One region of the Desulfitibacter alkalitolerans DSM 16504 genome, then DNA from elsewhere that is predicted to be linked to it. Evidence: riboswitches for the same ligand, from Rfam matches in the RefSeq annotation. Region 1 holds a riboswitch; the other holds the start of a gene.
What was found. A riboswitch is a leader RNA that binds a small molecule or an ion and turns the genes downstream of it on or off. The one in region 1 is predicted to bind molybdenum cofactor.

Region 1 (12,440 bases):
TACTAAAGCTTTAAATAAGTATCAGGTCGGGAGCTGTGATTTTCCCCAGTACCCTTCAGAAGAAGCCTACCTGGACAGAGAATTTACTGACAGCATTTACAAGACCCTGGATATTAACCATTGGACAGATCTAAAAGAGGGGCCAGCTAGAGTAAAGGGGACACCAACAGCCTGGGCAGACAAGAAATTTCAAACTCCCTCTGGCAAATATGAGTTTTATTCCAATAGGGCTTTAGCCCATGGATTGCCAGCCATGCCGGTCAAAAGGAGTGGGCTGGCTCCAAATAAAGATTATCCATACTGGCTTTTAACTCCCCATCACCTGCAGGGTTTAAACTCCCAGTTCCAATTTACAAATAAACAGGGAAAACTTCAATTGGAGCCTGTGGTATATATTAACCATAAAACTGCAGCAAGTAAGGGTATAAAGAAAGGCAGTATGGTTGAGATTTTTAATGACTATGGCTCAATTATATTAAAGGCATATCTAACTGACGATACCTCCCCTGACACCCTGGTTTGCTATCAAGGATTGGGGAAAACCGCCAGCAGCAACCCTAATACTCTAGTCAAGAGTATTCTGACTGATATGGGAGCCTGTAGAACCGGGAGTGAGGGGATGGCTTTTTATGATGTATTCGTAGACTTTAAAGTTTGGAGGGAAGCTTAAATTGAATTTAGAATATCTTTCTTCTATTTTTAATAGTTTATCGCCATTAAAAATCCGCCAGGAACTTTGCAGCAGGCTTATTACTCCACGCTCCAACTGTGAGGAATGTTTGAGGATTTGTCCCAGTAAAAGCATTACTTTTTTTGATGGGACTTTAGAGGTAAACCAGTGCTGTTATTGCGGAATGTGTGTCCCTGCCTGCCCAAACCATGTTTTTAAAATTGATGAAGACAAAATACTTGAGGATGCCTCAAAAAATTCCCAACTAATCATAACCTGTTCTCCGGTAATTAAAGAGTTAAATGCTGTTAAAGATAAAAAAAAGTTAACCATTATAAATTGTTTTGGGCAGCTGTATGGGGAGCTCCTTGTTAAACTGTTGTTCCAGGTACAGGAACTGACAATTTACCTGGATCAGGAATACTGTAACAAATGCCTTAAGTACAAAGCAGATAATATTTATACGGTCCTGGATCCCTTTAAAGGTCTGATAGGAGAAAAATATACAGCTAGATTAAAAATTGTAAACCGGCAGGAAGAACTCCTTGGGCTAGTTAACAGCAGCACCAGTACAAGATTCGAGCAGGATAGGAGGGAGTTTTTCCGCTCTTTGTTATCTAATACAAGAAAAGTTCCCCAGAGTTTGGTGAACTATACCCTGGAAAAGCTGGAACCTGAAGGCAGCCAACAACCAAAAAGATTAGAGGTAAATAATAAGAACAGGCCGGCAAAAAGGCTTCATTTATTACATGCTTTAGCCAGGGAAGATTCCAGCCATTCAAGTTCAGACATGGCCTTACCTTATAAGTATCTAAGGGTTAAGGATTGTAATCTTTGTCCAGTTTGCAGTAAACTCTGTCCAACAAGGGCTCTTGAAATAAGACAAGTTGAAAACAAAAAAGAGCTGGTGTTTAACCCCCAACTCTGTACTGAATGTAATATTTGTCAAGATGTATGTCACCTAAAAGGTATTGACTGGGCTGACCAGGTGCTTTTAAAAGATTTTACAAACAAAAAACCCGTTACTGTTGCAACGGGTACGAGCCAACAATGTGCAAGATGCAAAACAGAATTCTGGTATCTTCAAGGGGTTGGAGCTACAAAAAAATCATGTCCCTGGTGCAAGGACATTTTAGACTAGATTCTGGGCATCCCACTCAAGGAAGCCCCTGGTAAAAAGGGCAAGTCCTCTATAATAGTCTGTAGAAGCCTTTTGATAAACCTGATCTAAAAACAAATAAGCCCACTGCTGGAGGTGTTCAACCATGAATTTTCTTTGTTCAAGTATATAATACTGGCTCAGATCTTTTTCTTTTTTTGTTAGGGCTTCCTCTTGTTTTTCAATTAAATGGGCCATAAATTCCAATTCAACGGCAAAGTGGTCCTCAGGCTCCTGGTTAAGCCTTTGGTACTCAATATTATGCCTGCGATAAAAGTCTCTTACTTCCATGGTTGGCCTGGCAAACACCACTCTTTCCTCACTGGTGTAAACTGATTCCCAGGGGGGTGCCAGAACCTTGTCTGGTCCCACAAAGAGTTTATTATAATCAAAAGCTAATTCTTTAGCTAATTCTTTCAGGCTCTCGTTGAAATTCTCCCTGCCCTTATCCAACCACGTATTTATCAATTCCAGACCTTCATCCTTGCTGCTGGGAAAATAAAAGGGATAATCCTGAAAAATCTTATTTTCAATAATCTTTGCCAGGACTTCTGCTGTTAACTGGTGTTTAAATTGATTGCTCAAGAAAACATAATTCATTTTCCTGTTATTTTCAATACCTTCCACTTAAGAATCACCTGCCAGTAAGTTTTTTGGTATTCCCAGGTTGGTGTTTTACAGCAGGATAATCCTAACTGTACCCCCTGGGGGTATGGGTGGTGAGCTCGCAGGTATATCAACCAGGGCGTTACAGCCCAGCATTGATTTTAAAATACCTGTATCCTGGCTGCCTGTCTGCCTGGCGACCCATTTATTTCCTTCATAAGCTGCCCTAACCCGCAAAAACCTTCGTTGACGACTGCTTTTATGGAAGCCATCTATTAAAACACCCTCCACAGCTTTTAAGGGTGGTTCCTCCAGAGAGCCTTTTATAAAGTAAATGTAAGGTCTTAACAGGAGTTCGAAACTTATCAGTGCTGCAGCAGGATTGCCTGATAGGGAAATAATTAATTTGTCATCCTTAAGGGCAGCCATGGAGGGAGTACCAGGTTTTATATTAATCCTGGAGTAAAGCACCTCAGCACCCAGGTCCTCAACTGCGTTTCTAACCAGATCACATTCCCCAACGGAAACACCGCCGGTAGTTATTATCACATCACAGGTATTTATGGCCCTTTCCAAGAGCACTTTAATTTTGCTGATGCTGTCGGCGACAGTGCCAAAACTACAGGCATCACCACCCAACAGCTTGACCAAAGCTGCCAGGGAGTAGTGATTGCTGTTGTAAATCTGTCCATAGGACAAAGGTTCTCCCGGCTTTTTTAATTCACTGCCGGTGCTGATTATGCCAATAACTGGCTTTTTATAGACATCTATTTCTTGTATGCCCAGGGCAGCCAGGAGTCCTATATGATAAGGAGTAAGATAATCACCTTTTTTGAAAATAACCTCTCCCTGCCTTACATCAGAACCAGCTAAAATCACATCTGTATTATGGGATAATTCTTTTTCAAGCTTTATCCTGCCGCGTGAGTAGTAAACTTCTTCCTTTCTTATAACTGCATCGGCACCAGCAGGAAGGGGAGCTCCAGTCATGACTTTTACTCCTGTTTTTTGCTTCAGTTTTAGATCATTACGAGTGTCCCCTGCCTGCACTTCATCAATAATCTCTATAAAAACAGGGTTGGTCTGGCTTGCTCCATTGGTATCCAAGGAATTCAAGGCAAAACCATCCAGGGGAGACTTATTGAAGGAAGGCAGAGCAAAGGGAGCATGTAAATTACTAAAAACCACCCTGCCTGCAGCGGCTTCTAGGGACACTTTTTCAGGCCCTGGTTTTATAACATGTTTTAGTAAAATGCTCTGGGCCTCTTCTAGTTCTTTAACAATCTGTTTCACTTTTACCTCCCCAGTTTACTGTATTTTAATATCTCCTTAACATTTTTGGACAAACTCATCCATATTACTTATCCATACCTATAATATTCCCTCAAGCTTCCATTATCTAGTCTCTTGTAAATTCTATAAAAAACAATATCCTTGCCTTCTAAAAAGGAGACAAGGATATCCAAAATCCCTGGACATTCTCCTTCCCAGAATTGTGGAGATACAGCCGTTTCCAACCATACCCCGTGAGCCGTAGGCCCAGGTCCCATTTCCATGGGTTTGCAACCTTTAGGAAAAGGGACTTTGGAGAAAACCATTAACTTTACCAAAAAATGATTGTTTACATCATATTATAGAAACCGGACATATTCAATGTATATGATAGAAACTTTTAAAAGCCTGCTACCTGAATAAATACTACAGTACTGTAAAATAACTCCCGGCCTATTATTTCACCAATTAAGGCTGAAGCAAAGGCATAGAAAACCAGGGTTCTAGTATCCGAGCCTTTTCTGATTATAAAAGAAAGCAGCACCAGAGGGATTATCCAACCCAGGGCAATCCTTAACCAGAAGAAACTGCTGTTAATTATATTTACCCCGGTCAAATATGCTGTGTCTTGTCCTGCCAGAAGAAGGCTTACATATACACTAAATACAACCATGCCCAGGACAATTACGGCAGCGCTAAAAGTATAGGCTGAGGGAAGAAATTTTTCTTTCTTGTAAGCAAAGGCAGCTGCAACAAATAATGGTCCCAATAACAAAGCTGTGAGGATGAAGCTGGCAATGGGCATCATATTATTCCAGGCTGGAACAGCCGGCAGAACATAAACCATTCCTGAACTAATTACAGTCAGTATAGCCAGCACAGATGCAATTGCCCCAACAGTTTTTCTGGGCCCTTCCTTATTTTCCTCCCACTGAAAGAAATAGGCAGCAAGTGCTATAATGAAAAGTACAACCAGGGCAACCTCCCTGCTTAACCAGGAATTTGCAAGATGAGTCAAGGCTAAAAAGGCTTTAAAGGGGTGACCCAGGTGTAATAGAGATGCAAGGACACTAACAATCCCACTCCCCAAAATAGTCATTGTTATAAATTTCCCTGTTTCTTTACTTACTCTAAACAGGTAAGTATCTATCAACCACAAGGTAACCAGGGCTCCAGCAGAAATCTGTGATAAGACTGTAAATAATACTAAGGGAAGCTCAGCCATCTATCTATCCCTCCTTATTTGAACCCCTATTGAGGGTTGTATAAATCTTGTAGTTGGTTTAGTTATTTTTGGGTCCGGGTACCCAGGTAGTTTTTCAGTTGTACCCAGGACAGTAAAGGTTTCTAGATCAATTACACTTAAAGCTTCTGCCGGACATCCTGTAACACATGCAGGTTTTTGCCCCTGATCTTGTTTGTGAGCACACATGTGACATTTTTCTACCCTTTTTTGTTTTTGGTTATACTGGGGTACCTTATAGGGGCAAGCCATTATACACATACCGCAGCCAATACATCTATCCTGGTTGTGGAGAACTATTCCATCATTTCTTTTTGTGTAGGCTACTACGGGACATACCCTTAAGCACTCTGGCTGGTCACAGTGGTTGCAGGTAAGGGACATGAATATCCTTTCTGGCATTGCATATGCATCTTCACGTATTTGATATACCTTACGCCAGCGAATATCAGGATCTAACTGGTACTCATTTTTGCAGGCCAATTCACATGTATGACAGCCAAAGCATCTTTCAATATCCACTAAAAAACCAAGTCTTTTTGCCATTTTTGTCCCCCCTTTATATCTTTTCTATGTTAACAAAATTGTCGTGGAAGGCTATACCTGGCATGCCGGTAGCTTTTTTACCCATATCAGCAGGTATGGCTTTTACTGTATAGTTTACATTGTAGTTCCTATTCTTGTACCAGGCTGTATATGCAGCAACTGTTTCCACAGGTACAGTCTCGGTGATCCTGGCTGGTAAAATGAAATACCCTATTTCATTGTAAACCTTAACATTATCATTATGAGCAATTCCGTACTGGGCTGCAAGCTTGGGGTGGATTTCCAAGCGTGGAGTATTATCTATATTATCCATCCAATCTAAATTCTGGAATTGACTGTGTATATTTAGTTTCCAGTGGGGCGTTAGACAGCGGATAGGATATTTACCACTTGGTTTTACTTCCTCCACATAAACCGGCAGGGGATGATGGCCAAACTTCTGGGCCTCCTCGGACCAGAGTTCATACTTGCCTGAGGGAGTTCTAAACCTTCCATCCTGCCAGGCAATGAGACCTCTTTTTGCCTTGACTGGCCCCTTTTCTAATTCTTTCCAGTCATTGATGCCAAATTGACTGTAAATATTTGCATTAAACTCCTTGCCCGCCCACTCGTATAAATCTCCAGCGGTGGGGAAGGTACATGAACCGGGCTGCATCTCGTTCAATTTTTTAGACAGTTCCATGGCTATGGTTATATCATTTTTAGCTTCATATAAAGGCTTGACTGCCTGCTGGTTCAGTGTCATCCAGTAATGCCAGTAACTTACGTTTACACCGGGGTTTTCAAAAGTTGTGGTAACTGGCAAGACAATATCAGACATTTCTACAGTTGGATTCATAAAGAGCTCGGCTGTTACTACTAAATCCATTGCTGCAAAGGCTTTTTTAATTACCGAGGTTTCCGGGTCTTGACTAACAGGGTTTCTGCAGGCAATCCACAGCATTTTTATTGGTGGATTGTCAGCGGCAAGCACCTCTGCCCCAAAATTATTCATATTAATGGCGCGATTTCCATGGGCCCTGTTGTCTTGGGGCTTTTCCTGGACCATCGCATGGTAATTGAAGCCCCAGGTTTCCAGATGGGCATACTGGGCGCCTCCCCCCGATTTACCAATGTTTCCTGTGATTGCAGCCAGGGCGTCAATAGCTCTAACATTCTGGCCGCCGTTGGTATGCCTTTGCATTCCGTAACCTATCCAGATGTTGGCAGGTTTGGTAGTTGCATATTCTCGTGCCAGGGTTTCAATGGTTTCCTTTGGCAGGCCGGTTTTATCTGCTGCCCATTCCAGGGTAATATTATTTTTGATATAACCAAAAAACTCTTCATAGCCCCTGGCATTTCTCGCCAACCACTGGGCATCATATAACTGATTATCAAAAATATACTTGGCCATTCCCAGGGCCAGGGCTCCATCAGTGGAGGGTTTAATCTGCAAAAATACATCTGCCTTGGAAGCTGTTTGAGTTAGTATAGGGTCAATGGCTACTACCTTACAGCCTCTTCTTTTAGCTTCCTGAATAAAGTACATGGAGTGGACAGCACACCAGGCAGGATTTACCCCCCAGAGGATCAAGTATTTTGAATTAACAATATCTTCAGGGTCATTGTTATAGATAGTCCCAAAGTCAAAGGTTTGAGCATCTATCCCTGCAGGCCAACATGGTGTGCCTGTAGCAATACTATGGTCACCTATACTGGCAAGCATTCCCTCTATACCATACTGCATGATGCTGAAATTACCTGAGTACTTGTTTAAACAAATAGGAAGGGTGCTTCCATATTCTTTTTTGATTCGTAAAATGGTTTCAGCAATTTCACTATAGGCTTCATCCCAGGAAATGCGTTCCCAATTGCCCGAACCTCGGCCCTTTTGTTTCATGGGATATTTTATTCTATCTGGACTGTATACACTCCTGGTATAACTGTAGCCTTTAACACATAGTCTACCCCTGGTATATGTGTTGTCTGGATTTCCGTCTACCTTTGTCAGGATACCATCCTTAACTGTGGAAAGGATGGAGCAGGTATCATAACAGTTTCTAGGGCAGGCATTTTGAAATATTTTATTCTCCTGGATTTCCTGGGCCAGAGCAGTTTTAAAACTACTTTGGTTAATGCTAAAAAGAGAACCTGCAGTTCCCAGGGCTATAGTTGTGGCAGCAGTTCCCTTGATGAATGAACGCCTGGAACAGGTTAGTTTTTTGTCCATTATTTATCCCTCCCTTGGTTTAAATAGTTATAAATATTTAGATTCTTGGCCTTGCATCTTCCTTATCGGTTTCTCCAGGCTGCTGGTCCGACCCAGTGTAGTTGCTATCAACTTGATTATCTAGGTCTCTATTACCCTGCAGGCTGCTCTTGATATCTACCCGTTCTACACCCTCGACTAACTCCCTCTCTGATATTTTCATATCCTTTTGGAGTCGATAGTTGACAATACCAACATAATTTTCATCCATTGGGCCGCTGTCAATTATTGGAGGTGCTGATGTGGTAGGAGTACCACAAGCTGAAACTAAGAGTGCAGTAAGGACTAGCAGCACCAAAAAAGCAATACACCTGTGTTTGTACATTGTATCAACCTCCCTTTAATGAAAAAATTTAATTACAATCATTGCTTTGCATAATATATTTCTGTATATTAACAAAACCGCCTTTGTATAATTATCTAAACATTTCACTCCATTAATGTAGAAAAAAACAAACCAACCCGTGAAAGGGCTGGCATGGAAGGGTTAGCTTAATATTCCAAAGCCGTGACGGCGCATTTTAGAAATCTTGATTGCCAGAAACAGGTTAAAGATGTCCCCATATTCCTGCAGGTTTATTTCTGTAACCTCCTCAATTTTTTTCAACCGATAGCGGAGGGAGTTGGGATGAAGGAAAAGTTTTTCCGCGGTTTTATTTAAATCACCGTTTTGCTGAAAATATACATCTAGTGTTTGCATAAGGTTGGTGTTATTTTTTTCATCATGTTCAACAATTTTGTCCAGGTATTCCTTGGAATAATCATCTAATAGCTCGTAACTCACATTGGCTATGAGCCTTATGAATCCCAGGTCATCAAAATGGGTTATCTGGCCACCGTCCTTGACATATTTGCCCAGTTCAAGGGCAAGCTTGGACTCCTGATAACTTCTGCATAAGTCGACAGCTTCATACACCCTGCCCATACCTATTTTTACAGACCTTTTTGTCCTTTTTATTTCCTTTAAAAAAATCCTGGCAAGATCAACAGCTGTATTTTTACTTTCCCTGCTGGTGTCAGCTGTATTAGCAGGTATTAGGATTATAATTTGTCCGTGGAGTTCTGATATAAATGACTTCTGTAACGGAATGTTAACAGAGGTATTAATCACAGACTGGAGTAAACTAATTAATTCTGTATTATTTTCTGACCCTACTTCTTCCTCAAGTAAAAATAACTGATACGAGAGGTCCAAAGAGAAGTTCCACAGCTTTGCTTTTTCCGTCAGGTCCTCTCTTGATTGATAATTATTATACAGCAAATCATAGATAAAGCTGGACATGTATTTTGCTTGAATATAACTGCATTTTTTTTCATTAATCAACTGCTGTAAAACTACCAGGCTCGCTTGCTTTACCTGGGCAATATCTAGTTCATTAAAATCTTCCCAATCAAAAGCAGCAAGGTATCCATATAACTGGTTATTTGCTGTCAGAGGAAGATATATATAATAAAAATCTAGCCCATCCTTTAATGTATTTTTTCCATGATTTATTTTAACTTTAAAACCATTGCTGCCTGTATTTTTGAGATGTTTACTTAGCCCCTGACTTTCTCCCTGAATAATTCTTGTAACAGCAGCAAGCAATTTATCGTCCAGGGAGCTGTTCTTTCTATGATAGGATAAACACTGCAATTTATATACACTGTTAAGGAGCAGCACCGATTTGCCAATCTTTTCCTGCAGTCTGACTGCAATTTTTTCCTTTTCCAACCCTAAGAACAGGGGGAAAATGCTTGTTTCCGCCAGGGATAAAAACTCATTACTCTCCTTGAGCAGTTGAATTAGTTCAACCTTGGACTGGACAGCTTCGACAGTTATTTCATTGGCAGTTGTTATTATTGGGACTTCTTGAGAGTCAGATAAATCTAATATTTCCTGGGGCAGCTTTTCAGCAATTCCACCAGCAAAAACCACTCCGGCAATACCATCAGTAAGGAGTTGAGATAAATCTAAGAGCAGATCTTTTTGGCTCACCTCTTTATGATTGGAATTGATAATTATCAGTGAGTCCCTTGGATCTTCTGGAGTAGGGTTAATGGGAAGAAACAATTCAAAGATGCCATAAACGGAATTAGCCCTGCCGGACCATCCAGATATAACCTTGCAGCTCAAAAGGGGTTCAAGGGCCAACAATTCTTGTAGGGTTGCATGATTTTTTAATGGGAAATTGTCCAAGTTTAATACCGCCTTTCTTTAACAGTTTTCCAGCTGCATCTAGGGTTTCCAGGCAGGATAAACCTAACTGATGGTTTAGTAAGTCTTACTGAAGGAAAGGTAGGAATGGTTTCCTTGTATTCGTCAGGTAATTGTTCAGTCAGGTCAATGGTTTTAAGTGCCTCCTGAACACAGGCACCTACACATATGGGGTTTTTACCCTTATCTAGTCTGGTAAAGCAGAGATTACACTTACTTGTCTTTTTATTTAGGGGGTTTAGCCTGGGTGATCTATAGGGACAGGCCCCTATACAGCTTCCACATCCATCGCATCTGGTTGAATTGTGTATTACAATACCATCCCTGCGTTTTTGGTAGCACTTTTGGGGGCACGAACGGATGCACTCAGGATTTGCACAGTGGTTGCAGGCCATGGACAAAAAACCAAAAATCTCTGGGTTAGCAATATTAATCACCCTTCTATGTCCTATACTGTTAGCTTGATACTCGTTTCTGCAGGCAAATTCGCACCCATGACATCCAATGCAGCGCTTTAAATTTATTAAAAATCCCAGTTGTTTAGCCAACAAAAATCACCCCCTGCTGTAGACCCCTATTAATATTAGTTTGTTTAATCTTTGAAAAATCCTTCAAGGAAAAACAATTAACTAAAAATACCTAATCGCCTCCTCCCAATGTGAAAAGGCAGCCCTTCCGCTAAAATGACTGTTTTTGTATGTTATGGATTGGCTTAAATACGAGAAAACGAAGTTTTAGACATTAAAAGCGAAGTTTTAGACATTAAAAACGAGGAATTAGACATGGCAAAAAGGAAAGGAATTTAATTTGTGGAAGTTGGTTTTATGAAACATTATTTCAGAAATAATATTCCCGGGCAAATAGTGGCAACCTGGAAAGCTCCCTTTGCCCGGGAGTACACCCTTCTTTACAAAGGCAAAGGTGAGATTTAACTTTATTCTAAAACCTTACCTAGCCTGAAGTAAATGAGGAAATTAAAGGCTGGGGAGGGGGCAATTAAACTAGATATATAAAAGGATATCTTATAATGTCACAGAAAAGATGTAGCAGAAGAGGTTTTACGTCTGATGTTTTAAATTGTATCTTTAAAAAATAATTTAAAAAGGTGTGATGTAGAATGAAAAAAAGTAGAATAAAAATAATAGCTGTAATTTTAATAGTTTGTGTTAGTGTTTTAATTCCTCAATCTGTATTTGCTAAAGTTGATAAAGAAATTTTTCTTTTAGCAAAGTTAGAAAATGAAAGAGACACCATTTTAGTTTCTATAAAAAACAGTTGGAAAAACAGGAAATGTTAGTCCATTATGAAATATATGAAACTATAATAAATGATCAATATGAGCTTCAAAAAGCAGTAATACTTAATGATGGAAAAATAATAGAGGAAGAAAAATATTCTCTACATGGTACTGGTGGTGGAGGAGAGATTTACTTTCCAAATGGTGGAGAAGTAAAATACACTGTACCAAATTACTATGTTGCAGCAGTACAATACTTAGCTCCACCAGAAACTGAGGAAGTAATAGATGAATATTTAAGAGGTCAATTACCTACTTTAGAAGGTTTAGCTGCTCTCTTAGCCGCAAGTATTGCAGCATTTAAAAATAAGGCACTTGGCTGGATAAACTTTGTTGTGAGTGGGAGTGTATATCTCTCTAGTCTTTTCTATGCAGGCCTTATAGATGAAATTGAAAATGGCTCAGGTGCTTGTCAATTTATAGGCATACAAACTAACCACGGGGAATCAGTAACATGGACTGCTTGGCAATCTTATAGTCAAATCACTACAATTCTATCAGATGCTACAAATGTAACAATAATAAGGTACTAATTACTGTAAAGCTTTAAAGATATTAGTATAACAATTAAAGATGTTAATGGGAACATACAATTAGTATTTCTTCATTGTTTAGTTAAGAGGAGGTCCATAGCGTCCTCCTCTTAATACTAAAAAAATACAAATAGAAATAGAAGGAGCAATCTAATTTGGAAAAGAAGAAAAACTTCCCAAAATATAATTTAATTATTGGAGCAATTGGTTTAATATGGGTTAGTTTATATTTTGTTTTAGAAATTACAGTTCCTGAACATTACCAAATATATGTATTTGATATATTTAAAGGGATAATCTCACCAGTTATCTTAATAATTGTTATTACAATTCATTTTATTCTTAAGGTGACTAACAAAGACATTAATTTTTTAATTTTAATAAATACTTCTCTTATATTCAATTCTTTTCCTAAAGAAAGTTTTCCTAATATGATTTTAAATAAAATATTTTTTCTTTTAAATGGGGTGATATTACCAATATATTTTTTTCTAATAAACTATAAAATGATTAAAAGTAAAGGAATTAAGTTTACGGATGAATATACTGAACAATATCTTGCAGTATTTTTTTTCATATTATTATTAATTACATTTTATTATCAATTATGAATGAGTGTCTAAATTTATGGCAGGTCTTAAACTTTCAATATTACAACAGGCAAACTTA
Region 2 (12,440 bases), on a different contig from region 1:
TCCATAAGTCCCTGCTAACTTCCATTTCTATATGCTGCTGCCCCTCTATCCATTTCTGCCCTTGCATTTTTGGATTTTCGTGGAGGTATAAATACAAGATTACTGTATAGGGAGATTCCTTTATACCGGCAAGCCATGCTGGATAAGTATTTTCCATCAGCTTATCAACAATTCGGAGATGGCTTGGCCTCATTCCCACATAAGCAGTATTTTCTGGAACATCCTTATTAACCTTAAATCGGCATTTCCAGTTAACAGCCTCTACCTCATTATTTGCCTTGATTTTAATCTGACTTAAATTACTGCAACCTGTTAAAACGGCTGCAGCATGGGTTTCAGGTTTATAAAATACCTTGTCTCTGGAACCCTGCTCAACGGTTTTTCCTTCTTTAAAGATGACAATCTCCTTGGAAATACGATATGCCTCATCTATATTATGGGTTACAAATATGGAGGCACCTTGATAATTGGAAAGAATTTCTAAAAGTTCGTACTCCATCTCATTTCGCAGCTGGCTATCCAATGCTGAAAAGGGCTCATCTAGTAAAATAATATTTGGCTCAAAGGCTAATACCCTTGCTAGAGCAACCCTTTGCTGCTGACCCCCAGATAATTCATGGGGCAAACTCTTTGCATATCCTTCTAACCTAACCAATTCCAGCATTTCTTTGGTTCTTTGAACTTTATATTTTGCGTCTCTGTTTCTCAAACCAAAGGCAATATTGCCCTCGACAGTCATGTGCTTAAATAGGGCATAGTTTTGAAATACATAACCTGTTTTTCTTTCACTTATGGGAACATTGATACCTTTTTTGGAATCAAAAAAAACACAGTCATCTATTACTATTTTCCCTTCATCTGGTGTCATTAATCCTGCAATACACCGCAAGGTCAGGCTTTTTCCCGAGCCCGAAGCACCTAAAAAACCTAAACTATACTTGTCAGTATGAAAGGAAACATCAAGGTTAAAACCCGGCAATTGTTTTTTTATATCTACAAGTAAGCCCATAATTACCTGCTCCCACGTATTATTCTCTGGCTTTTTTGATTGTTAGTATAATAATTTAAAGCCAAAATAGTCATTAATGATAATATTATTATAATCAAGGTCCAGACTGCCGCTGCAGTTCTATTTCCGCCCTCCACTGCAAAATATATGGCTATGGGAATAGTTTGGGTCTTGTTTGGTATGTTGCCGGCTAACATCAGGGTGGCACCAAATTCGCCCAGGGCCCTGGCAAAGGATAGTATAATACCTGCCAGCAGGCTTGGCCAGGAAAGGGGCAAAAGCACTCGCCAAAAAACCTCCCATTCTGAAGAACCCATTGTCCTTGCAGCATCAAGGACATTTGGGTCAACCTGTTCAAAGGCACCCCTTGCCGTTCTGTACATAAGGGGAAAAGCCACTACTGATGCCGCTATAACTGCAGCGGGCCAGGAAAAGACTATGGTTATATCCACAGCTGCAAGAAGTCTGCCTATGGGCCCAGTACGTCCAAGGAGAACTAATAATATAAACCCAATGACTGTAGGAGGAAGAACCAGGGGAAGTATTAATACTCCATCTAATATTTCCTTTCCCTTCCAGGCAGAAAAAGCCACAAACCTGGCAAATGCCAGGCCCGCAACGATAGCAATGATAGTTGCAACACCAGCCGTTTTTATCGAAATCCACAAAGGCATTAAATCCATTGTCATAATAAACTTTCTCCCAATTGTTTATTTCATCATTATCTTCCATCTGTCAATCTATCAGGACTGAAAAACCATGCCTTGCAAATATCTCCTGGGCCCTAGAAGTGGTAAGAAAATCTAGAAAATTCTGGGCTTGCTCAGCATGCCTGCTGTTTTTAATTACAGCTGCAGGATAGATAATTGGCTCATGAGACCCCTCTGGAGCTTCAGATAGGATGCGAATCTTATCAGCCTGCACAGCATCACTGGCATAAACTATGCCTGCATCCACATTATTGGTTTCGACCCAGGTTAAAACCTGGCGAACATCCTTTCCATAAATAAACTTTGCTTCTATATCCTTTAGTATACCAAAATGCTCAAAAACCTGGGTGGCATATTTGCCGGCAGGAACACTAGCTGGTTCACCTATGGCAATTTTTTTAATTTCATCCTTTACCAGCACTTGAAAATCATCACTTTGAACGACCGAGGCTGCTGGAACAATTAAGACCAGTTTGTTCATGACCAGGTCTATTCGTGTGCCATCCATAATTAAATTCTTTTGCTCAAGGTCATTCATGTACCTGGATGCTGCTGATATGAATACATCAACTGGAGCTCCTTGCTCTATTTGCTGCTGAAGAGAACCAGACCCGGCAAAATTATAGGTGACAGTAATATTCTTATTCTCTTCTGTATATAATTCTTTTATTTCTTCCAGAGCATCTGTCAAGCTTGCAGCAGCAGAAACCAGAAGTTCTACAGTTTCATCCTTATTTTGATTTTGTATACACCCAAATAAAACAAGGTTAGATACTATAAAGCTTATAAGTATTATTATCAAGATCAAGAATTTTTTCATTTCAGACTTCATCCCCCTGAACTTTTCGTTATGTTTATTTGAGTATAACGTTAATTGTTCTTTTTGTAAATCTATTTTTTATATGCTAATTTGTTTATAATATTTGTGAGGTGATAAATGAAACTTGGGGGTGTTATAACATGTACACATATAAGTTCAAATTGTGGTTAGATAAGGAAGGTAAAGTTTTCGGGAAAGGCCCATATGAACTCCTGCAGGGAATTGAAGAAACCGGCTCCTTGATGCAGTCAGCAAAAAAATTAGGCATGTCATACAGTCAAGCCCATGGTTTGCTCAAAAGGATTGAAGAAAAGCTGGGTTTTACACTTATATGTTCCAAAGCTGGCGGAGCACAGGGAGGCGGATCCATACTCACAGATGAAGCTAAAACCCTAATGGCAAAATATAATGCTTTTTATGAAGAAGCAAATGAGATGATAGATATGTTATATAAAAAGCATTTCGAATAAATCTAATTATGATCACTGCCAAAAAGCAGCACTGGAATCAGTTGCAGCTAGATAGCAGAAAAAAGGGGCTCCCCAAAGTTAATTACTCCAAAACTTGAAATAATGCTTTTAGCATTTTCCTTTCTTATCCAATCAGCAAATATAGAAGCTTCCTTGAAATGCACACGGGATATGACTTCAGGGTTGACAAGTATTAGCGAGAATACATTGACCAGTTCCTCATGAACCACCCCATTATTATCTTTGTCACTAATAATGATCATTTTATCCTTAGCATCTGATACTAGAAAAGTTGCATAATCCACAATGGAACATGCATTTTTCCCCACTGCCATTTTTAGAACACCTAAATTGCCCATCAGCCCCGATGTTTCAATATACCAATCTCCTTTAGGCTCAATACCTGCAGCTCTCCAGATTTCTAATTCCTTCAAATGGGTTCCAGATAAATCATTTCTGCTGACAAAGGGAACAGCACTCTTTGCAATTTGTTTAAATACTTCCACTGGGGATATGTTCTGGATTGCTTTTGGGCCTACTATTACATAATTATTGGCCATAACTGGTATTTTTTTTAAGCCATAGCCTTGTGCTATAAACTCTTCTTCCAGCTCTGGTGCATGGGTAAGAACCATATCTGCTCGACCTTCTTTAGCCAGCTCAAGGGCACGGCCACTACCAAGGGCAATATGCCTTAAAACGATTCCTGTATCTTGAAAAAATGCCTGCTCAAGTACATCTAAAAGACCAGTTTCAACAGGTTCAATGGTACTTGCAATAATAAGCTGCTTGTTTAACGATGCAGATGCCGAGTCTTTTTTGTCAGTGTCACTTTCTTGTGACTGTTTATTCAGAAAGCTCTGAAGCTGGCTGTCCACCTCATTTTTAAAGCCTTTATAATTAGCCAGAAGGTTTTTTCCTTCACTTGTTAAAAACGTCCCGCCCCCCGTGCTGCCCCCTACTTTCTTTTCAACCAGTTTAATCCCCATGGTCTCCTCGGCATCTCTTATTAAACCCCAGGAATACCTATAGGAAAGCCCCGTTATGGCAGCTGCCCTGCTTATGGAACCATATAACATTATGTTATCCAGAATGGAAAAAAGGTGGGTTCCTGACAATGACTTTTCTTCCCCCAGCTCAACGGAAACCCGTAAATTAGGCATGGACTTTCTTTTCACACTTATCACTCCCGAACTATTAAGTAATTCCATAGATTTATTATAATTATAAACCAAAATAGTGAAAAAGAAAAAGAAGGCAACATAAAGTTACCTTCAACAAGTATATTGGCTGGCTGTGCCAATTATAATAATCAAGAAGTCTCAATAAGATGTATATTCTTGGGATTAATGCTGACTGTTAATCTGTCATTGTTTTTTAGATTTAACTCAATAAACTGCTGCTTGCTGATAACAACACTTAGTTCAAATCCACAGTCCAACAGTACCTTATACTGAAACCCATGGGGGGATATTCTTTTTACATATCCCTTCAGCTTGTTTTCCAGTTCTGCTCCCAACCCAATATCATCTGATCTAATAAAAGCCTTAAGCCTTTGACCTGAAGTGAAATTTTTGGGCTCAGCTGTATGAACTACCAGATTAGTATAGGATTTATTTAGTCTAATGCCATATTTATTCGGCGAATACCTTTCTGAGATGGTAATCTCATACTGGTTATCAGCCCCTACCAGGCTTGCTACCACTTCATTAACAGGTCTATAGAAAATATCTTCAAGTGGCCCCTGTTGAACAATCTCCCCCTCTGACATTACATAAACTTTGTCTGCCATGAAGGGAATCTCAGAAAAATCATGTGTAATGAATATGCTTGTTATACTTGAGTGTCTTATAAGCAGGTTCATTTCCTCCAACAGCTGTGCCTTTGTTGGTGCATCTAATGCAGTAAATGGTTCATCTAAAAACAAAATTTTTGGTTCTAATGCCAGGGCCCTGGCTATACTGGTTCTTTGGGCTTCTCCTCCAGACAAATTCTTGGGATATCTGCTTTTCAAATGGGATATGTTTAACCTGTCCAGCCAGTAATCAACCCGTTCTTTAATGTTAATATTCGCCTTTCTAAGCTTTAAACCATATGCAACATTGTCATAGACATTCATATTTAAGAGCAGGGGTTCTTGAAATACTACTGCCATCTCTCTTCTTTTGCCTATAATTGAACTGTTACGGCTTATTCCTTGAAAAACTATTTCTCCCGCTGAAGGTTTTTGTAAATATGCAAGAAGTTTAATCAGGCTGCTCTTGCCGCTGCCATTTGGTCCGATTAATGCAACATGTTCTTCAGGGCAGATCTGAAATTTATTGACTTTTACTATGGTTTTGCTATTAACTTTCCACAAAAGGTTTCTTGCTTCTAAAATAGGTGCACCCATTATTTTCTCTCCTGCTGTTGAATTAATGTTAGTGCCAGGGTTATAAAATAAGCTACAGCCATGAGTATAATGGTTAAAGCAATACCTTTTCCGAAATTACCCTTGGCCACTTCAAGAACAGTAGCTGTAGTGAGTACCCTTGTTAAGCCCTGTATATTTCCTCCAACCATCATGGATGCCCCTACTTCCGAAATAGCTGCCCCAAAGCCAGCTATAACAGCGGCTAGCAGGGGAAGTCTTGTTTCTCGAATAATTGCCCAGAGATATTGTATTCTAGATGCTCCCAGGGACCAGATCTGCAGGTGGAGCTTGGGATTTAGCTGCTGTACACCTGCAATTGTAAAGCCTGTGACCATGGGAAAAGCAATAATAAACTGGGCAATTATCAAGGCATAGGGGGTATACACTAACTTTAAATGGCCTAATGGCCCGGTTCTCCAAAGAAATATGGTAACCCATAGACCAATTGCCACGGGAGGAAGGGCCATTCCAGTATTGATGATACTAATCAATAAGCGTTTCCCAGGAAAATCATTTAATGCCAACCATAGGCCTGATGGCACTCCAACTATCAAGGCAAGCAAGGTAGCTGTAGTTGAAATCTGTAGAGTTCTAAAGGTTATGCCAAATATTTCTACATCAAAGGTTAAGAACAGCCAAATTGCCTCTTTAATGCCATCTATGATTAAATCCAATTCTTAAACCACCTATCTGATAATTTCCTTCACTCTCACCTATAATAGCTCTATCTCTATCAATACTTTAGGCCATATTCAGCAGGATCCCTGTGAGCATCGGGGAAAAATAAGGGAGAACCAAACTTGTCTACACCAAACTCACCAATTATTTTTTGCGTCTCCTCTGATATCATAAATTCTACAAAAGCCGCAGCCCCTTCTGGGTTTATAAGTTCATTTTTTTCTGGATTGACCTGCGCCACGTGATAAATATTAAGAAGAGCCGACTCTCCCTCAACAAGGATTTCTAGATGAAGGTTTTGCTTTAATGCCAGGTATGTCCCTCTATCTGTAAGACTATACCCATCCTTTTCTGATGCCACATTTAAGGTCTGCCCCATACCACTGCCTGTTTCAATATACCAGCTGCCCCCTGGTTCAATACCAGCTTTCTTCCATATGGATAGCTCTTTTTTATGGGTTCCAGAATCATCACCCCTGGAAACAAAAAGGCTCTCTGATGCAGCTATTTTTGCAAATGCATCGGCAGACTTTTCCATGCCCCTAATACCAGCTGGGTCAGCACCTGGCCCTACTACTACAAAGTCGTTGTGCATTACCATTCTATAATTAAGTATATCACCAGCTTCAAGTAATTCCAACTCTGCTGAAGGAGCATGTGTTAATAACACATCTGCTTCACCTCTTTTGCCCATTTCTAAAGCCTGACCGGTGCCTACTGCAATTGTTTTAACTATATAGCCATGCTTTTCTTCAAAAATGGGTATCAGCACATCTAGAAGGCCGCTATCCTGTGTACTGGTTGTCGTGGCCAGGATTATTTCCCCTGGAGTTGTTGTATTGTTTTCTGTATTGCTATTGTTATTGATGCAAGCAGTAAGGGTTAACAGTGTCATGACAATTAATAATGATATGAGTATTTTTTTCATAAAGTACCTCCAAATATTAAAAATGTAGTTTTACTTTAGTAAACATGTAAAATTAAATCCTAATAATACTTTTTTAAAAACAACACCTCCCTTCATGTTAACATGTGAAAGGAGGTATTATATCATTCATTTATACAGCTTCTCTCCTTTCCACCATGGGAGGCAAGCAGGTTTCCCCAGCCTGCCCTACGACTAAATATTCCTGCCAATTGGATTAGAATATTTAGTTCGGAGATATTTAGTTTTCGTTATGCACGTATATACATATTCGGCAATTGTTCTTTATTTCCTTCTTATTTGTAAATTTTTAAAGGTTAATTAAAACCTTTCATAATGAACTTTATCAAAAGGTAATTTGGAAGCATGGTGAGCCTCTTTGTCCTCACCCTTATAGCCAATACCAATTATACATTCAACTTTATACTTATCAGGTATTCCAAGAACCTCCCTGATATAATCCTCTGCTTTTTTGCTATCCGAGTGCATTCTTTCCCTCACCTGCACCCAGCACGAGCCAAGTCCTAGAGAGTGGGCGGTAAGCTGGATAATAATTGCGGCAATGGAAGTATCCTCTACCCAAACATCACAGACTTCTGGATCAGCTATGACTACTATGCCCAGGGGAGCCCCTTCTAGAAATTGTGAGCTGTGCTCTCTACACCTGGACAATTTTTTAAGGAGTTCCTTATCAGTCACAACAATAAACTCCCATGGCTTCCTGTTCCTGGAGGATGGGGATAATAAAGCACCCTTTAAAATGGCATCAACCTTTTCCTTTTCAATATTTTTATCCAGAAATTTTCTTATGCTTCTCCTAGTTAATAATAAATCCAGCATTTTTTACTCATTCCCTTCATTATTATATTTTTTAAACCAAAATATATAATCCTAAACTTCTGTTGTTTATATCCAATTCTTAGGATAGAACAACACAAAAACTGTGAATATCTCTAATCGTCCTATTAACATTAAAAATACAAGAAAATACTTGCCCATAACAGGTATATCTGCATAGTTCATGGCGGGACCGACTATTCCCAAGCCTGGTCCAATAACCCCAATACATGCAAGAACAGAGGTCAGGGCACTTTCTAAATCCAGACCAAAGCTTGACATGACAATAGTGCTGATTCCAACAATACTTATATATGCAAAAAAGAAAATAAAAGTATTAATTACTATTTTGTCATCTACTGAGTTATTGTTTATCTTCAAGCTTCTCACTAATCTAGGGTGAATGGAACGAACTAGTTCTGATAGTGTGTATTTAATTAGTATTAAAAACCGACCGATTTTTATACCGCCAGCTGTAGAACCCAGGCTGCCCCCAATAAATAGCAAAATAAACATTACATTTCTTGCAAGATTTGGCCACACATCATAATCTACAGTTGCAAAACCCGTAGTAGTCAAAATAGAAACCACCTGAAAAAGTGCTGTAATAGGAAGTATGCCCTGACCCTCTGGCATATTTAAATAAAGGCTTATACTTACAAGCACTGTAGCTATAATAACAATCTTAAAGTACAGCATGAACTCTTCATTATGCAGGAAAACCTTTAATGTCTTATTTTTCAATACTAAATAGTATAAGGCAAAGTTGGTGCCTCCTAAAAACATAAACAGTATAATGATTAACTGAATAAATGCATTATCCAGATAAAACCCAATACTGGCATTTTTTGTAGAAAAACCACCAGTAGCGATAGTAGTAAAGGTATGTGACATGGCATCATAAAAGGTCATACCTGCAATAGCTAAGAGTATTATTTGCATTAAAGTAAAAATCATATAAAATTTCCATAGGTTCTTGGCAGTATCACTTATCCTGGGAGTTAGCTTTTCCAAAACGGGACCTGGGGCTTCAGCATTAAAAATTCTATTAGCACCTGGTCCAAAGCGGGCTACCAGGGCGACAAATAATACTATTATTCCCATGCCTCCCAGCCACTGGGTCAAAGAACGCCACATGAGTATGCCTTCAGGCATTGCTTCGACATCTTTTAAAATACTAGCGCCAGTAGTGGTAAATCCAGACATTGTTTCAAATAGAGCATCAGTAAAATTCATTGTTCCAGAGAACAAATAAGGTAATGTCCCAAATAAGACAACTGCTAACCAGGCACATGTTACTATCAAGTAACCCTCTATGTAACGCAAGTGAGTATTCTCTAATGGAAATAGGATATATATTATTATACCGCTGCCAATGGTAATAACCATGGAATATACAACAGCCGGCCAGCTGCCATCATTAAAGTATAACGCCCAAATTAAGGGAATTGTCATGGACAGGCCAACGACTATTAAAAGCCTGGACAATGAAGCCAGAACCATTTTCCATCTCATCTTTAAAACCTCCAAACCTATATATCTTTTTATTTTACACTTTTGTATGTACTTGTGCAAAAAAATTTAAAGAAATACTCCTCAACATCCATTATCAAGAAGCATTTCTTTTAAAAATATAACACCACATATTCATCTAAAAACTATAATAACCTCCTAGATATAAATATCCATAAAAATATCTATAATTATGGATATTACCAAAAAAACATTGTAACCCTTTGACATTTTAATTGCCGGCTTCATCAGTTATCTGGTCTAATAAGTGGCTTATACCTACAACCCTCTCAACCTCTAAAACAAAGGCAATGCCCTTCCCAGGCTTGTTTAAATCTGTTGCTTCAACAATAGCACTTAAGACCTTTTCACATATTTCCCTTTTGATTAATGTTAGGACTATTTCTTTTTCTGGCTCGATTGTGATGCCAAAGAGCTTGGCATGCTCATGGATCCCAGTCCCTCTTCCGCAAAGGAGAGTGCCTCCCTCAGCTCCGGCTTTTTTTGAAGCTTCTACCACGTTTTTAGAGTTTCCCTTGTTCACAATTGTGATAATTAAATCATGCTTTATATGATCCACACCAGTAACCTCCCTATGGGTTTTACCTGACATATGCATACAGCCGGCAAGCTTTTTTACATCAATGACAAAAGCAATTCCATTGCCTGGTTTATTGAGTTTACTAGCTGTAATTATTGCATCCAGGACTTTGTCCAAGATTTCTTCAACGGTAAGGGTAAGCACTATCTCCTTTTCCGGTTCTACATCAATGAAAAACAGCATCTTGGCTTCATGAATGCCTGTGCCAGTTCCCATAATTATTGTAGCCCCTTTAGCTCCCGCTTCCTTAGAGGCTTTAACTATCTTTTTGGCTGTTCCCTTTTTTACGATTGTCATTATTAACTTCTGTTTCAAGTTCACATTCTCGTTCAATTTCTTTCTCCTTTCTACCATACAGTATACCTAGTATTAATACAGATAATATAGGGGAGAGGGCTACTAAACTAATCATGCCAAAACCATCCAGCAGTGGATCTCGCCCTTCAACAGCTGAAGCCACTCCAAGGGCCATAGCTAAAACAAAAGTAACAGTCATGGGCCCTGTAGCTACTCCCCCAGAATCAAAGGCTATGGCAACAAAGGTTTGGGTTGAAAACCTGATTAGAATAAGGGCAATTAAGTATCCTGGCACTAAAAAGTACCAAAGAGGAATACCATATATTATTCTTCCCATGGATAGAGCTATGGAAACTGCTACCCCAATGGATAGAGTGTAAAGCATTAGCTGTTGGGGAATGTATCCACTAGATACTTTTTCCACCTCATAGTTTAAAATGCGAACTGCCGGTTCAGCAAAGGTGGCCACAAAGCCCAGTACAAATCCTATGACAATTAGTATCCATTTATTTGGTAGGTTTCCTAGAACACTGCCCATTTGCTCACCTACGGGCAGAAAGCCTATATGAACACCTTGAAGAAATAAGGCTAAACCTATAAAAGTAAGCACTACACCAACAGCCAGATTAATTAGCTTCTGTTTTGATAGCTTTAAGTAAAAGATTTGAAAAAACACAAATAAGATTAATAACGGTATAAGGGCAAAGGCAACTTCAATCAACATATGACTAAATCCATAAAAGATCTTTATATCTCTCAACCAAATATCACCCCCAGCAGCATCACTGCCAATACTGGTCCGATTGACGCTAGAGCAACTAAACCAAATCCATCTGCAGAAGCGGATTGGCCCCCTAGAACCCTGGCAACTCCAACTCCTAGAGCAAGTATAAAGGGAACAGTCATTGGCCCTGTAGTTACCCCACCTGCATCAAAGGATATTGGTATGAAATGAGGAGGAGTAAAGGCAGCCAGTATAAATATTGATCCATATCCTATAACTAGTATATAGTTGATAGGTATATTTAAAATAATTCTCAGCATGGCCAATCCCACAAATATTGCTACACCCAAGGCAACCACAAAAATAAGCAGGTTTTTAGAAATTTCTCCTTGAGAAACAAGATCTATCTGTGTGGCCAATACTCTTACATCTGGCTCAGCCACCGTTACAACAAATCCCATTAAAAAACCAAAAAGTACAACCAGGTAAGCCTTGCCTGTATTGGGTAAAGCCGAACCTATCATTTCACCAATAGGCAGTAATCCAATATGCACCCCTACAAAAAACAATATTAAACCTACCGTGACCATAACGAGCCCTACTAAAAACTGCAGGAAAATCTCCATGGGCAACCAGATTAAAGTAAACTGCAGTATGAATACCACTACAGCAACAGGCAGCACAGCAAATATAACTTCATGTATTGTATCCTTAATGCTCTGCATATATATCTCTCCAAAATAATTATTTGCAATTTGGGTAAGATACAAAAACCACAAAATATATGATTGTGGTTTTGTTTCTTAAGCTAATACTATAGACTATATAATTATAACATAAAATCAAGAAACCCTTAAATGTTTTTAATGCACATAAATTCTTTAACATTTTCACAGGTCATGCCGCTTTTCTTGTATTCTTTAAGTTTATCAATATCTCTTTGAAGCTGTCCATCCTTTCCTAGCTCCTTATTTAGTAATTGTTTGAGGAATGGATATGTTTCTAAAGTGTTTTTGTTAATTTTATAGAAGACCCATTGTGCCTTTTTTTCATTAGTTATAATCTTTAACATCCAAAGTTTATTTAAATGTCTAGATGCATTTGATTGATTTATTTCCAGAAGGTATTCCAATTCGCATACACATAGCTTTTCCTGATTTAGTAAATTCAGTATTCTTAATCTTGTTTCGTCTGCTAATGCTTTTATGATCTGCACTAATTCCAAGTTTATTCACCTCCATAGCCAGCCCTTTTCCTTGGGAACCAATGCTTGGTCTTTAAGCAGATTCTTACTAACATAAGCATTACTGGAACCTCTATCAGCACGCCTACAACAGTTGCTAATGATGCACCAGATGCAATGCCAAAGAGGGTTGCTGCTGTTGCAATGGCTACTTCGAAATGGTTACTGGCACCAATCATGGCAGAAGGGGCAGCGTCCTCA

Region 2: linked by a shared signal. The riboswitch ahead of K364_RS0102875 (ABC transporter substrate-binding protein) and the one ahead of K364_RS0119515 (molybdopterin molybdotransferase MoeA) in region 1 are both predicted to bind molybdenum cofactor.

The regions. Positions count from the first base shown of each region.
Region 1 covers NZ_KK211104.1:270,073-282,512, reverse strand. Annotated here, with positions in the region: gene K364_RS0119530 (molybdopterin-dependent oxidoreductase) at 1-670, shown strand, start outside; gene K364_RS0119525 (4Fe-4S dicluster domain-containing protein) at 672-1,811, shown strand; gene K364_RS0119520 (TorD/DmsD family molecular chaperone) at 1,803-2,456, opposite strand; gene K364_RS0119515 (molybdopterin molybdotransferase MoeA) at 2,505-3,728, opposite strand; molybdenum cofactor riboswitch at 3,900-4,037, opposite strand; gene K364_RS0119505 (dimethyl sulfoxide reductase anchor subunit family protein) at 4,108-4,932, opposite strand; gene K364_RS0119500 (4Fe-4S dicluster domain-containing protein) at 4,933-5,496, opposite strand; gene K364_RS0119495 (molybdopterin-dependent oxidoreductase) at 5,510-7,705, opposite strand; gene K364_RS0119490 (hypothetical protein) at 7,743-8,069, opposite strand; gene K364_RS25860 (PucR family transcriptional regulator) at 8,232-9,923, opposite strand; gene K364_RS0119480 (4Fe-4S dicluster domain-containing protein) at 9,926-10,489, opposite strand; gene K364_RS0119470 (hypothetical protein) at 11,059-11,238, shown strand; gene K364_RS0119465 (hypothetical protein) at 11,232-11,771, shown strand; gene K364_RS0119460 (hypothetical protein) at 11,927-12,382, shown strand.
Region 2 covers NZ_JHVU01000024.1:110,333-122,772, forward strand. Annotated here, with positions in the region: gene K364_RS0102840 (sulfate/molybdate ABC transporter ATP-binding protein) at 1-1,009, opposite strand, end outside; gene modB (molybdate ABC transporter permease subunit) at 1,012-1,698, opposite strand; gene modA (molybdate ABC transporter substrate-binding protein) at 1,745-2,539, opposite strand; gene K364_RS0102855 (winged helix-turn-helix domain-containing protein) at 2,680-3,009, shown strand; gene K364_RS22635 (substrate-binding domain-containing protein) at 3,057-4,187, opposite strand; gene K364_RS22640 (ABC transporter ATP-binding protein) at 4,322-5,401, opposite strand; gene K364_RS0102870 (ABC transporter permease) at 5,401-6,096, opposite strand; gene K364_RS0102875 (ABC transporter substrate-binding protein) at 6,156-7,028, opposite strand; molybdenum cofactor riboswitch at 7,156-7,274, opposite strand; gene K364_RS0102880 (nitroreductase family protein) at 7,347-7,865, opposite strand; gene K364_RS0102885 (TrkH family potassium uptake protein) at 7,932-9,377, opposite strand; gene K364_RS0102890 (P-II family nitrogen regulator) at 9,607-10,272, opposite strand; gene K364_RS0102895 (DUF1538 domain-containing protein) at 10,232-11,032, opposite strand; gene K364_RS0102900 (DUF1538 domain-containing protein) at 11,029-11,721, opposite strand; gene K364_RS0102905 (ArsR/SmtB family transcription factor) at 11,850-12,221, opposite strand; gene arsB (ACR3 family arsenite efflux transporter) at 12,224-12,440, opposite strand, start outside.